3 regions of the Nonomuraea sp. B1E8 genome follow, and region 2 is predicted to be linked to each of the others. Evidence: riboswitches for the same ligand, from Rfam matches in the RefSeq annotation. Region 2 holds a riboswitch; each other region holds the start of a gene.
What was found. A riboswitch is a leader RNA that binds a small molecule or an ion and turns the genes downstream of it on or off. The one in region 2 is predicted to bind cyclic di-AMP.
Positions count from the first base shown of each region.

Region 1: another riboswitch for cyclic di-AMP. It lies ahead of ABGA98_RS40580 (GH25 family lysozyme); the one in region 2 lies ahead of ABGA98_RS14340 (hypothetical protein).
Region 3: another riboswitch for cyclic di-AMP. It lies ahead of ABGA98_RS25180 (C40 family peptidase); the one in region 2 lies ahead of ABGA98_RS14340 (hypothetical protein).

Region 1 covers NZ_JBDPLS010000018.1:153,611-156,873, reverse strand. Annotated here, with positions in the region: gene ABGA98_RS40590 (Rrf2 family transcriptional regulator) at 1-413, opposite strand, end outside; gene ABGA98_RS40585 (NAD(P)H-binding protein) at 472-1,215, shown strand; cyclic di-AMP (ydaO/yuaA leader) riboswitch at 1,501-1,644, shown strand; gene ABGA98_RS40580 (GH25 family lysozyme) at 1,657-2,379, shown strand; gene ABGA98_RS40575 (isocitrate lyase/phosphoenolpyruvate mutase family protein) at 2,433-3,173, opposite strand.
Region 2 covers NZ_JBDPLS010000003.1:531,589-534,851, forward strand. Annotated here, with positions in the region: gene ABGA98_RS14330 (class I SAM-dependent methyltransferase) at 1-434, shown strand, start outside; gene ABGA98_RS14335 (DUF5302 domain-containing protein) at 510-710, shown strand; cyclic di-AMP (ydaO/yuaA leader) riboswitch at 874-1,008, shown strand; gene ABGA98_RS14340 (hypothetical protein) at 1,186-1,713, shown strand; gene ABGA98_RS14345 (alpha/beta hydrolase) at 1,752-2,597, shown strand; gene ABGA98_RS14350 (DUF4032 domain-containing protein) at 2,637-3,263, opposite strand, start outside.
Region 3 covers NZ_JBDPLS010000007.1:433,465-436,727, forward strand. Annotated here, with positions in the region: gene ABGA98_RS25175 (NlpC/P60 family protein) at 1-914, shown strand, start outside; cyclic di-AMP (ydaO/yuaA leader) riboswitch at 1,311-1,473, shown strand; gene ABGA98_RS25180 (C40 family peptidase) at 1,547-2,071, shown strand; gene ABGA98_RS25185 (hypothetical protein) at 2,190-3,005, shown strand; gene ABGA98_RS25190 (M48 family metalloprotease) at 3,018-3,263, shown strand, end outside.

The sequences.
Region 1 (3,263 bases), on a different contig from region 2:
AGGATGTCGGCGAGGGTGACGTCGGCGAGGCTGGCCCGCCATGCCCGGTGGGCGTCGGCCATCTTCTCGGCGAGGACGCACATGCGCTCGCACTCCTCCGGGGGCAGCGCGCCGCGTCCCCGCTGACGGATCTCGCGGCACTCGTACGGCGTGGACCGGCCGTCGACGGCCTCGACGATCTGCAGCAGCGTGATCTCGGCGGCGGGCCGCGCCAGCCGGAAGCCTCCCCTCGGTCCGGTGGACGCGGCCAGCAGCCCGGCCTTGACCAGCTCCTTGAGCTGCTTGGTGAGGTAGGCCGCCGGGAGGTCGTAGTGGAGCGCGAGCTGCGCGGCCGACGCGCTGGCTCCCGGCTCGAGCTGGGCCAGCGTGGTCGCGCAGTGCAGAACCCACTCGGTGCTCACAGGCAGCTTCACGCCCCGATTCTATCGCAGCTATTATGGACCCGTTTAGTCCATAATTAAGGGGATCATCATGCGGATCGCAGTCGCCGGCGCGACCGGGAACATCGGGTCGCTCACCGCCGCGACCCTCGAACGCGACGGCCACGAGGTCGTGCGCATCAGTCGTTCGCTCGGCGTGGACCTGGCGACCGGCGACGGGCTCGACGACGTCCTGGCCGGTGCGGAGGCGGTCGTCGACGCCATCAACGCGCCGGCGGCCGGCCCGGAGGAGACGGTGGCGTTCTTCGGCGCCACCACGCGCACCCTGCTGGCCGCCGGGGAGCGGGCGGGGGTGCGCCACCACGTCCTGCTGTCGATCGTCGGGATCCATCGCGTCGAGGGCAACGCCCACTACGCCGGCAAGCGGGAGCAGGAGCGCCTCGTGGCCGCCGGGCCGGTGCCGTGGACGATCGTGCCGGTCACGCAGTTCCACGACTTCGCCGAAATGGTGGCGGGCTGGACGGAGCAGGACGGCGTCGCCACGATCGCGCCGCTGCTCGTCCAGCCGATCGCGCCCGCCGACGTGGCCGGCGTCCTCGCCGAGCTCGCGGCCGGGGAGCCTCGGGGGCGGTACGCCGACGTCGCGGGCCCCGAGCCGCAGGACCTGGTGGACATGGCCCGGCGCACCCACGAGGCGCGGGGCCGTACGGTGCGGCTCGTGCCGACGTGGTCGGGGATCTTCGGCCCGGCGATGGCGGGCGACGTGCTGCTGCCCGGCGAGGGCGCGCACATCGCGCCGACCACCTTCGACGACTGGCTCGCCGGGCAGGGGTAGCCGAAGGGCCCCGGCGCCCCCGGATGACCTGCCGGTGCCGGCGGTACGCCCACCGGCTCGCGTCACAGGGGCATCACGGGTCCCCTTCCGGTGGGACCCGCGTACGGTGCCGGAAAAACTTTGCCGAAGCCCTGGAACGCCTGCGAGAGCGGCGATCCAGGGCTTCCCCATGGCGAACGACATTGCATAGCGATTTGTACCGCTTGCAGCGTTTATGGGGCGTTATATACCTTCTTGGGATTACGGCATACGGCACAGGCGAACGCTTGCCGAACCGTTTGCCGCGACGTTGACAGGCCGAATCCGCACAGCGCGGAACCGGGGACCCACCTTTCCGGGGTGAATCGCACGCCAGCCGAGGGCTGCGCGCGTAGGGCACTTCCAAGCCCGAACCCGTCAGCTAACCCGGTAGGCACATGGAAGCAAGGAGTCAATCCCCCCATGCGCGAACTCACGCGACGTCTCACCCTGTCCGCCGCCGGCGCCCTGCTGGCCGGAACCACCGCCATCGCGGGCGTGAGCCTGCCCGCGCACGCCTCGCCCGTCGAGCCGGCCCCGGCCCAGGCGGCCGAGCAGCGCACGCTCACCTACGGCCAGGACGTGTCCAACCACCAGCCGCTGCACGACTGGGCCGCCAGCCCTGCGCAGTTCGGCATCATCAAGGCCACCGAGGGCACCGACTTCCGCGACGCCGCCTTCGCCAGGCACTGGAGCGAGCTGGGCAAGAAGGGCATCGTGCGCGGGGCGTACCACTACGCACACCCCGGCAACGACCCCATCGCCGAGGCCGACCACTTCCTGTCCATGGTGAACTCCCAGCCCTCCAAGCCCGGCGACCTGCTGGTGCTGGACCTGGAGACCACCGACGGCAAGTCCGTCGAGGAGGTCAACGCCTGGGCCAAGGCGTGGCTGTCGCACGTGAAGGCCGAGACCGGGGTCACCCCGATGTTCTACAGCGGCTGGAACTTCGCCGACACCTACGGCAAGGGCCTGGCCGAGTACCCGCTGTGGGTGGCCCACTACAGCAAGCCGAAGGGGACGGTGACGCCGCCCGCCGACTGGAAGACCTGGACCATCCACCAGTACTCCGACTCCCCCATCGACCAGAACGTCTCGGCGCTCACCCCCGACGAGCTGCGCGCCCTGGGCCGCACGTCGGCCTGACCGGGTTCGGGCAGGCGGGAACCTCCGCACAGCACCTGCCTGCCCGCCGCGGGTCAGGCCGCGTACGGGTCCTGGCCCGCGCGGATGCGGCCCACCATGGTCTTGAGCGCCTCCAGCGCGGTCAGGTACGTCAGCGGGCCGAAGGACACGCGGGCGACGCCGAGGGAGGCCAGCCTGCCCAGGTCCATGCCGGGCATGCAGGCGACGTTGACCGGCCCGGGGACGGCCTTGACGAGGTCGCCGACCACCTCTTCCGACGGGGCCATGATGGGGTAGACGCAGTCGGCGCCGGCCTCCAGGTAGCGGCGCCCGCGCTCGGCGACCTCCTCGGTCGAGGTGGAGCCGGTCAGGAACACGTCGACCCGCGCGTTGATCACCAGGTCGGGGCCCGCCTCCCGGAGGGCCGCGATGCGCGCGGCCTGCGTCCCGGCGTCGACGAGTCCCCCGGCCCGGTGGTCGGTGTCCTCGATGTTGAACCCGGCCGCGCCGATGGCGGTGAGCCGCTCGACGAGCTCGCCGGGCGGCAGGCCGTAGCCGGCTTCGGCGTCGACGGTCACCGGCACGTCCACGGCCCTGATGATCCTGGCGGCGATGTCGAACATCTCGCCGACCGGTGCGCCCTCGTGGTCGTCGCGTCCCAGCAGGGCGGCGATGGACGCGCTGGCGGTCGCCAGGGCGGGATAGCCGGCCTCGGCCACGACGGTTGCGCTGCCCGCGTCCCACACGTTGGGCAGGATCAGCGGGTCGCCGGGCTTGTGCAGGTCGCGCAGGAGAGCGGTGCTGGTCTTCGGCATGGTCGGTCCTTGCCTGTGAGGGTCATGTCCCTCTCTTGACTCCCGCGGCCTTCAGTTCGGGACGGCTGCACGGTGTGATCCTCGCCACAG
Region 2 (3,263 bases):
TGGTGAGCAGGGAACTGGCCGGGCGCGGCCTGCGGGTGCTCGGCGTGGACGCCTCCGCCGGCATGGCGCGGGTCGCCGCGGGGCGCGTGCACGTGGTCCTGGGTGACGGCCGCGCGTTACCCGTACGCGACGGGTCGGTCGACGCGGTCACCACGATCTGGCTGCTGCACCTGCTCGACGACGCCCGTCCGGTGATCGCCGAGGCCGCGCGCGTGGTGCGGCCGGGCGGGATGTACGTCACGACGGTCGACAAGCGCGCCGCCCACGGGTCCGGAGGCCGGCGCCGTCCCGCCGACGACCGGGAGCTGGTCGTGTCGGAGGCGGCCCGGCACGGTCTGCGCCAGGCCGGTGAGAGCACGTTCGTGGGTCACGGGCAGGGGCGGGACGGGCCGGACCCGGTGTTCCGGCTGCTGGCGTTCACCCGCGACGGGTGACAGGGCGAGGTCGGTTTCGCATCGAAAGCGACGCCGTGCGAAGCTGTGGTTGTCCCCAACACCATGGAGGTCCTCATGGCGGAATCACCGGAGCCGGAAGTCAGCGAAACTCCCGAGGACGAGATGAAGCGCAAGTTCCGCGAAGCGCTGGAGCGCAAGCGCAACCAGCACGCGGGCTCTGGCGCTGGTGGCAGGGGCGTCGACCCATCGAAGATCCACGGGGCGCACGGCCCGGCTGCGAGTAAGAGATCGTTCAGGCGCAAGAGCGGCGGCTGAGCCGGAAGGAACTGAGGGGGTACGGCATGCCGTACCCCCTTTTGTATTCCCGCGTCAGGTAGATCTTTGCCCGGTTAATGGCGAATCGTTTGCGTATGTCCGATTCGCTGCTAGAGTTGCCGCCATTACCAGCCGGTGACCTGGCCCTTACCCAAGAGAGGGCCTCCGGCTGGCGCCGAATCCCGACCCGATCGGGAACCGGGGACCCACCTCACTGGGGTGAATCCGGCTCGCGCCGGTAGGGCATCTCCACGCCCGAACCCGTCAGCTAACCCGGCAGGTGTGATGGAGAGGACATAACGCATGTATTACCGCGTCGTACCCCCGAATCGCGTCGTGCCGGCCGCCGCCTGAGCGGCCCGCCTTCCCCCCTTTCTTTGCCTCGCCCGATGTAGTCGCTCGGGCGTGCCGCAGCGCCGTGCCCTCCTGCCGGCGTGCCTCCCCCTCGTCCCCTCGCGAAGGACTTCACTTTTTCATGTCTCCCCTGTTCAGCCTGCGTTCCCTTGTCCTGCTCACCGCCTCCGCCGTCGGCTCGATGAGCGTCGCCTGCACGGCGGCACACGCCGATCCAGGGTCCGAGAAGAAGGCCCTGTACAAGGGCTCCACCACGGCGTCGTACTTCTGGGACGACGGCTCGGGCAGGGCCGGCGACACCGGCCTGCCCGCCAGCGGCAAGCCGATGCAGAAAGGCATGGCCGCCAGCCCGAGCTGGCCGTTGCTGACCGAGGGGTACGTGATCTACAAGGGCAAGAAGATGCCCTTCTTCGTCGGGGACAGAGGGCCGGGGGAGCCCTCCAGCCGCGGCATCATGCTGGATCTCGACGCCAAGACGTTCGCCGACCTGACCGGCGGCACCTTCAACCCCCGCACGCTGATGGTCAACGGCAACGGCGGCAAGGGGCACATCGAGATCGACTACGTCATCACCAAGTGGGGTGACGGCCTGGGCAAGAAGGGGCGGCCGGTGCCCTTCTCGACCGGCGCCTACGCCCGGCGAGGCTGACTTTACGAACGCGGCGCCAGAATGACATTCTGGTCACCGTGACCCTCCGCGTAGCCGCGAACGGCATCGACATCGCCTACGAACGCATCGGCTCCCCCGACGGACGGCCTCTGCTTCTCATCATGGGGCTCGGCGCGCAGCTCACCCACTGGGACGACGGGTTCTGCGAGCTCCTGGTGGAACAGGGGCACCACGTCGTCCGGTTCGACAACCGCGACGCGGGCCTGTCGACCCACCTCCACGACCTGGGCGTTCCCACGACGGGGGCGCCTTCGGCGTACCTGCTGGACGACCTGGCCGACGACACCGCGGGCTTCATGGACGCCATCGGCTGGCCGGCCGCCCACGTGGTCGGCGCCTCCATGGGCGGGATGATCGCCCAGTCCCTGGCCATCCGGCATCCGGCACGGGTGCTGACCCTGACCTCGATCATGTCGACGCCCGGCCCCACGGTCGCTCCGCCGACGGAGGCCGCGTTCGCGGCCCTGACCGCCCGCCCCGCCGCCGACCGCGCGGCCGTCCTGGCGCAGGCGCTGGAGACGTACGCGGTGATCGGCTCGCCCGGTTACGCGATGGACCGGGAGCGGGTCGTCCAGAGGGCCGGACGCGCGTTCGACCGCTGCTTCGACCCGGCGGGCACGGGCCGGCAGCTGGCCGCGATCATGGCGTCGGGCGACCGTACGGACCTGCTGGCGAGCCTGACCGTGCCGGCGCTGGTGTTGCACGGGGAGGACGACCCGCTCGTTCCGGTCGAGGGCGGCCGGGCCACGGCGGCGGCCATTCCCGGCGCCCGGCTGGTGACCTATCCGGGTATGGGCCACGACCTGCCCGAGCCGCTCTGGCCGGAGATCGCCCGCGAGATCGCCAAGCTGACCTCCGCCTGACTACGCGGGCCGCGCGTGAGGCGCTCCGCCTCCGCCCGCCTACTGAGCCTGAGCGTCCTCGCCGCCGACCGGCCGGGCCGCCTCGCCGGGGGCCTGCGGAGTGTCCCCGCCGGGGGTCTGGGCGTCCTCGTCGGGGAGCAGCGCCTTCTCGTCGGGCTTGTGCACGAGCACGTTGTCCACGTACGACTTCACGGCCGTGGCCAGCCCCACGTCGGCGTTCGCGCCCTCCGACAGATACCAGCGATGGTCGAGGATCTCGTGGAAGAGCTGCGCGGGCTCCAGCTTCCCGCGCAGCCCGGCGGGGATCGCCTCGACCGTGGGCTGGAACACCTCCGCCAGCCACCGGTGCGCCACGATGGCCTCGTCCTCGTGCCGCAGGCCCTTGGCGACCCGGAAGCCGTCGAGGTCGTTGAGCAGCCGCCGCGCCTGGTTCTCCTCCACATCGAGCCCGGTCAGCCTGAGCAGCCGCCGCTGGTGGTGCCCCGCGTCCACGACCTTGGGCCGTACGATCAGCCGTCCGGTGCCGACCTTGCGCCGCACCATCATCTCGGCCACGTCGAAGCCGAGCAGGTTGAGCCGCCTGATCCGCTGCTCCACCCGGTGCCAGTCGACCTCCTCGATGATCTCGCTCTGGGTGATCTCGTCCCACAGGCGGTGGTAGCGGGC
Region 3 (3,263 bases), on a different contig from region 2:
TGGGGGCGGCGCTCGCTGATCCGAAGCCGACCATCGGGCAGGCCAAGGCCAAGCTCGACAAGCTCAACGACAAGGCCGACAAGGTCGTCGACCGCTACAACACGGCGACCGAGCGCTACAAGAAGGCCAAGGGCACCTACGCGAAGCTGAACACGAGCTACAAGCGCAAACTCCGTACGGTCGCCGACCTGCGCACCCAGATCGCCGACATGGCCGCCACCGTCTATCGGGCCGGCGGCTACGCCACCACCATGCCGGGGCTGGTCGGTGCCGACAACCCGCAGGGACGGCTGGCCGGGATGGCGCTGGCCGGGCAGATGGCCAAAGAGCGCTCGGAGAAGCTGGCCGCGTTCGACCGGGAGAACCGCGGGCTGAAGAAGGAACGCGACAAGGCGCAGGACGCCCTGCGGTCGGCCGACGAGGTCCGTGGCGAGGTCGAGAAGGAGCGCAAGGAGATCCTCGGGCTGATCGCCGAGCAGAAGAAGCTTCTGAAGAAGCTGGGCGCCTACAAGACCGGCAATCCGAACAGCACCGGCATCGAGTACACGGGACCCGCGTCGGGGAACGCCGCGGCGGTGTTGCGGTTCGCGTTCGCGCAGGTCGGCAAGCCGTACGTGTTCGGCGGGACGGGGCCGGGCGGCTACGACTGCTCGGGGCTGACCCAGGCGTCATGGCGGGCCGCGGGCGTGTCGCTGCCCAGGACGACGTGGGCGCAGTGGGCGTGGGGCGCCAGCCGCAAGGTGTCGCTGAACGCGCTCCAGCCCGGCGATCTCATCTTCAGCGAGGGCCTGGGGCACGTCAGCATCTATGCGGGCAACGGGAAGATCGTCCATGCGCCGCAGACGGGCGACGTGGTCAAGGTCGTCAGCCTCTCCGCCTACGGCCGCAACCTCGTGGGCGCCGTCCGCCCGTAATTTCGTCCGCCTTTTACGATGCGCCATCGTTGCCGCCCGCGCGGGCGGCCCTTGATCACGTTCTGCTTCCTTTTGATCACCGTGGGTCCAGCGCATGCGAGGCGGAATGTGACAAACGCGACATTTGGTCCCTGACAAGACCGGTGTTTCGCGAAATGTGAGAAGGGTCACTTTTTGGTAACGGTGCCCCCTGTTCCAGCAGGGGTTCGGACGTTTACTGGGGCCTTTGTCGATCTTTACAGCCTGACTCGGCTTTTGCCGATCCTTGACCGTCCGGCGTAGCTTCTGGCGTCGTCGCGGTGCACAAGCCATGGCGCCGCGAACCCACATCGGTCCCTCCCGATGTGAAGGCAGATGAAGATCCGCTGGTCATCGCCGCGATATCCCCATGACGCGGGCGATGACCTGCCGAATCCGTGCAGTCAGGAGGCACGGAACCGGGGACCCAGCGATCCCAGTTCCCCAGGGATCAGGGGTGAATCGGCGCGCCATCGCGCCGTAGGGCGACTTCCAGGCCCGAATCCGACAGCTAACCCGGTAGGCGTTCGTGGAAGACCCAAGGAGAAATCCTGTCTACCTCCCTGCACAACCCCCGCCTGTCCCGCCTTGCCCTGCCTGGCGTCGTGCTCACGATGACCGTGACGGCCGGAGGTCTGGTCCTCCACGCCCCCACGGCTCAGGCGGCGACGACGAGCGACACGGCCGGCGTCTCCTCGGTGAGGGCGGCCACGGCCGCCGCCACCGCGACGTCGGCCAAGGCGGCTCGCAAGCGAGCAGCCAAGATCGCTCGGCAGAAGGTGAAGGCCGGCAAGGCCATCGCCGTGGCCAAGAACCAGATCGGTGACCCGTACCGTTACGGCGCCACAGGCCCTGGTTCGTTCGACTGCTCCGGCCTCGTCCAGTACGCCTGGAAGAAGGCCGGGGTGGAAATCCCGCGCGTGGCGAGCAGCCAGTTCGCCGGCATCAGGAACAAGGTCTCCTGGCGCAACCTCAAGCCCGGTGACCTCATGTTCTTCAACGGGCTCGGCCACGTGGGCATGTACATCGGCAAGGGCAAGATGATCCATTCGCCGCGGACAGGCGAACGGGTGCGCATCGACAAGCTGGGCGGATGGCGCAAGTCGTCGTTCGTCGGCGCGGTCCGTCCCGGCCTCTGATGAAGCCCCGCCCGGGCCCCCGGGAGATCTTCCGGGGCCCGGGCGGGCTCCCGTGGAAGCCCGCCCCTCCCCTCGTAAGGCGGCCGGCCCCTCGATCGGGCCCACTACGATCGGCAGCGTGTCCGAGCAGGTGAGCCGACGAACTGCGCTGGCCGCGCTCCTCCTCCTCGGCCTCGCCGCCGACGCGCCCGCCCCCGGATCGCCCGTCTTCCCCGCGCAAGCCCGTGACCTGTGGCCGGACGGCCAGGCCACCGCCCGCGGGGCACGTTCCCTCGTCACCGGCCACCGCGCCGCGCCCGGCACGCTCAGCGATCTCGCCCGCCGCGCCGACTCGGCCGGGCTGCGGGTCACGGCCGTGCTCGGCCGCCCGGTGCGGCCCGTGGTCATCGTTCCCGGCTCCGCTGAGGACGCCGCCCGGCTGGCCGGTGTGGAGCGCCTCGACGGGCTGGCGGCGGTGGCCGACGACGGGCGGGTGATCGTCGTCCCCGAGTCGTTCGGCAGGCTCACCTCCACCGGCAAGGACGTCGTCCTCACCCACGAGCTGACCCACGTCGCCGCGGGCACCGGCGGGCTGCCCGTCTGGCTCTACGAAGGCTTCGCCGACTACGTCGCCTACCGGGACGCCGGGCTGCCCGTGCGCACGGCCGCCGCCGAGTTGGCGGCCGAGGTGCGGGCCGGGCGCGTGCCGGCCGCGTTGCCGGGGCCTGAGGCGTTCGCCGTCGGCGGGCCCGACCCCGGACGCCTCGCGCTGGCGTACCAGGAGGCCTGGCTGGCGTGTCGGTTCCTCTCCCGCCGTTTCGGTGAGAGGAGCCTGGTGAGGCTCTACCGTGATGCGCAGGCGGCCGGCGTCGACGAGGCGCTCGCCGCGCTCGGGCTCTCCGTGGCCACGCTGACGGCACGGTGGCGCGCGTACGTGCGGGAGCAGCTCGCGTGAGTGGGGAGAAAGATGAGCGGACGGCGGGACGCGGACGGCCCCTCTGAGGAGGCCGGGGCGGGCGGCGGCGAGGTGACCGCCACAGGGCCCGGTGACGGTGTTCCCGCGGGCGCCGTCAGCGCGGAGGACCCCGCGCGGACGGACGGCGGCGCGGCGGGGGCGTGGAGACGTCGCGAACGGGGGCAGGGTGATGGAGTGCCCGCGACGACGGACGGCCCGGCGCAGGACCCGGGGGAGGAGCCGGTGGTGGACGCGGCC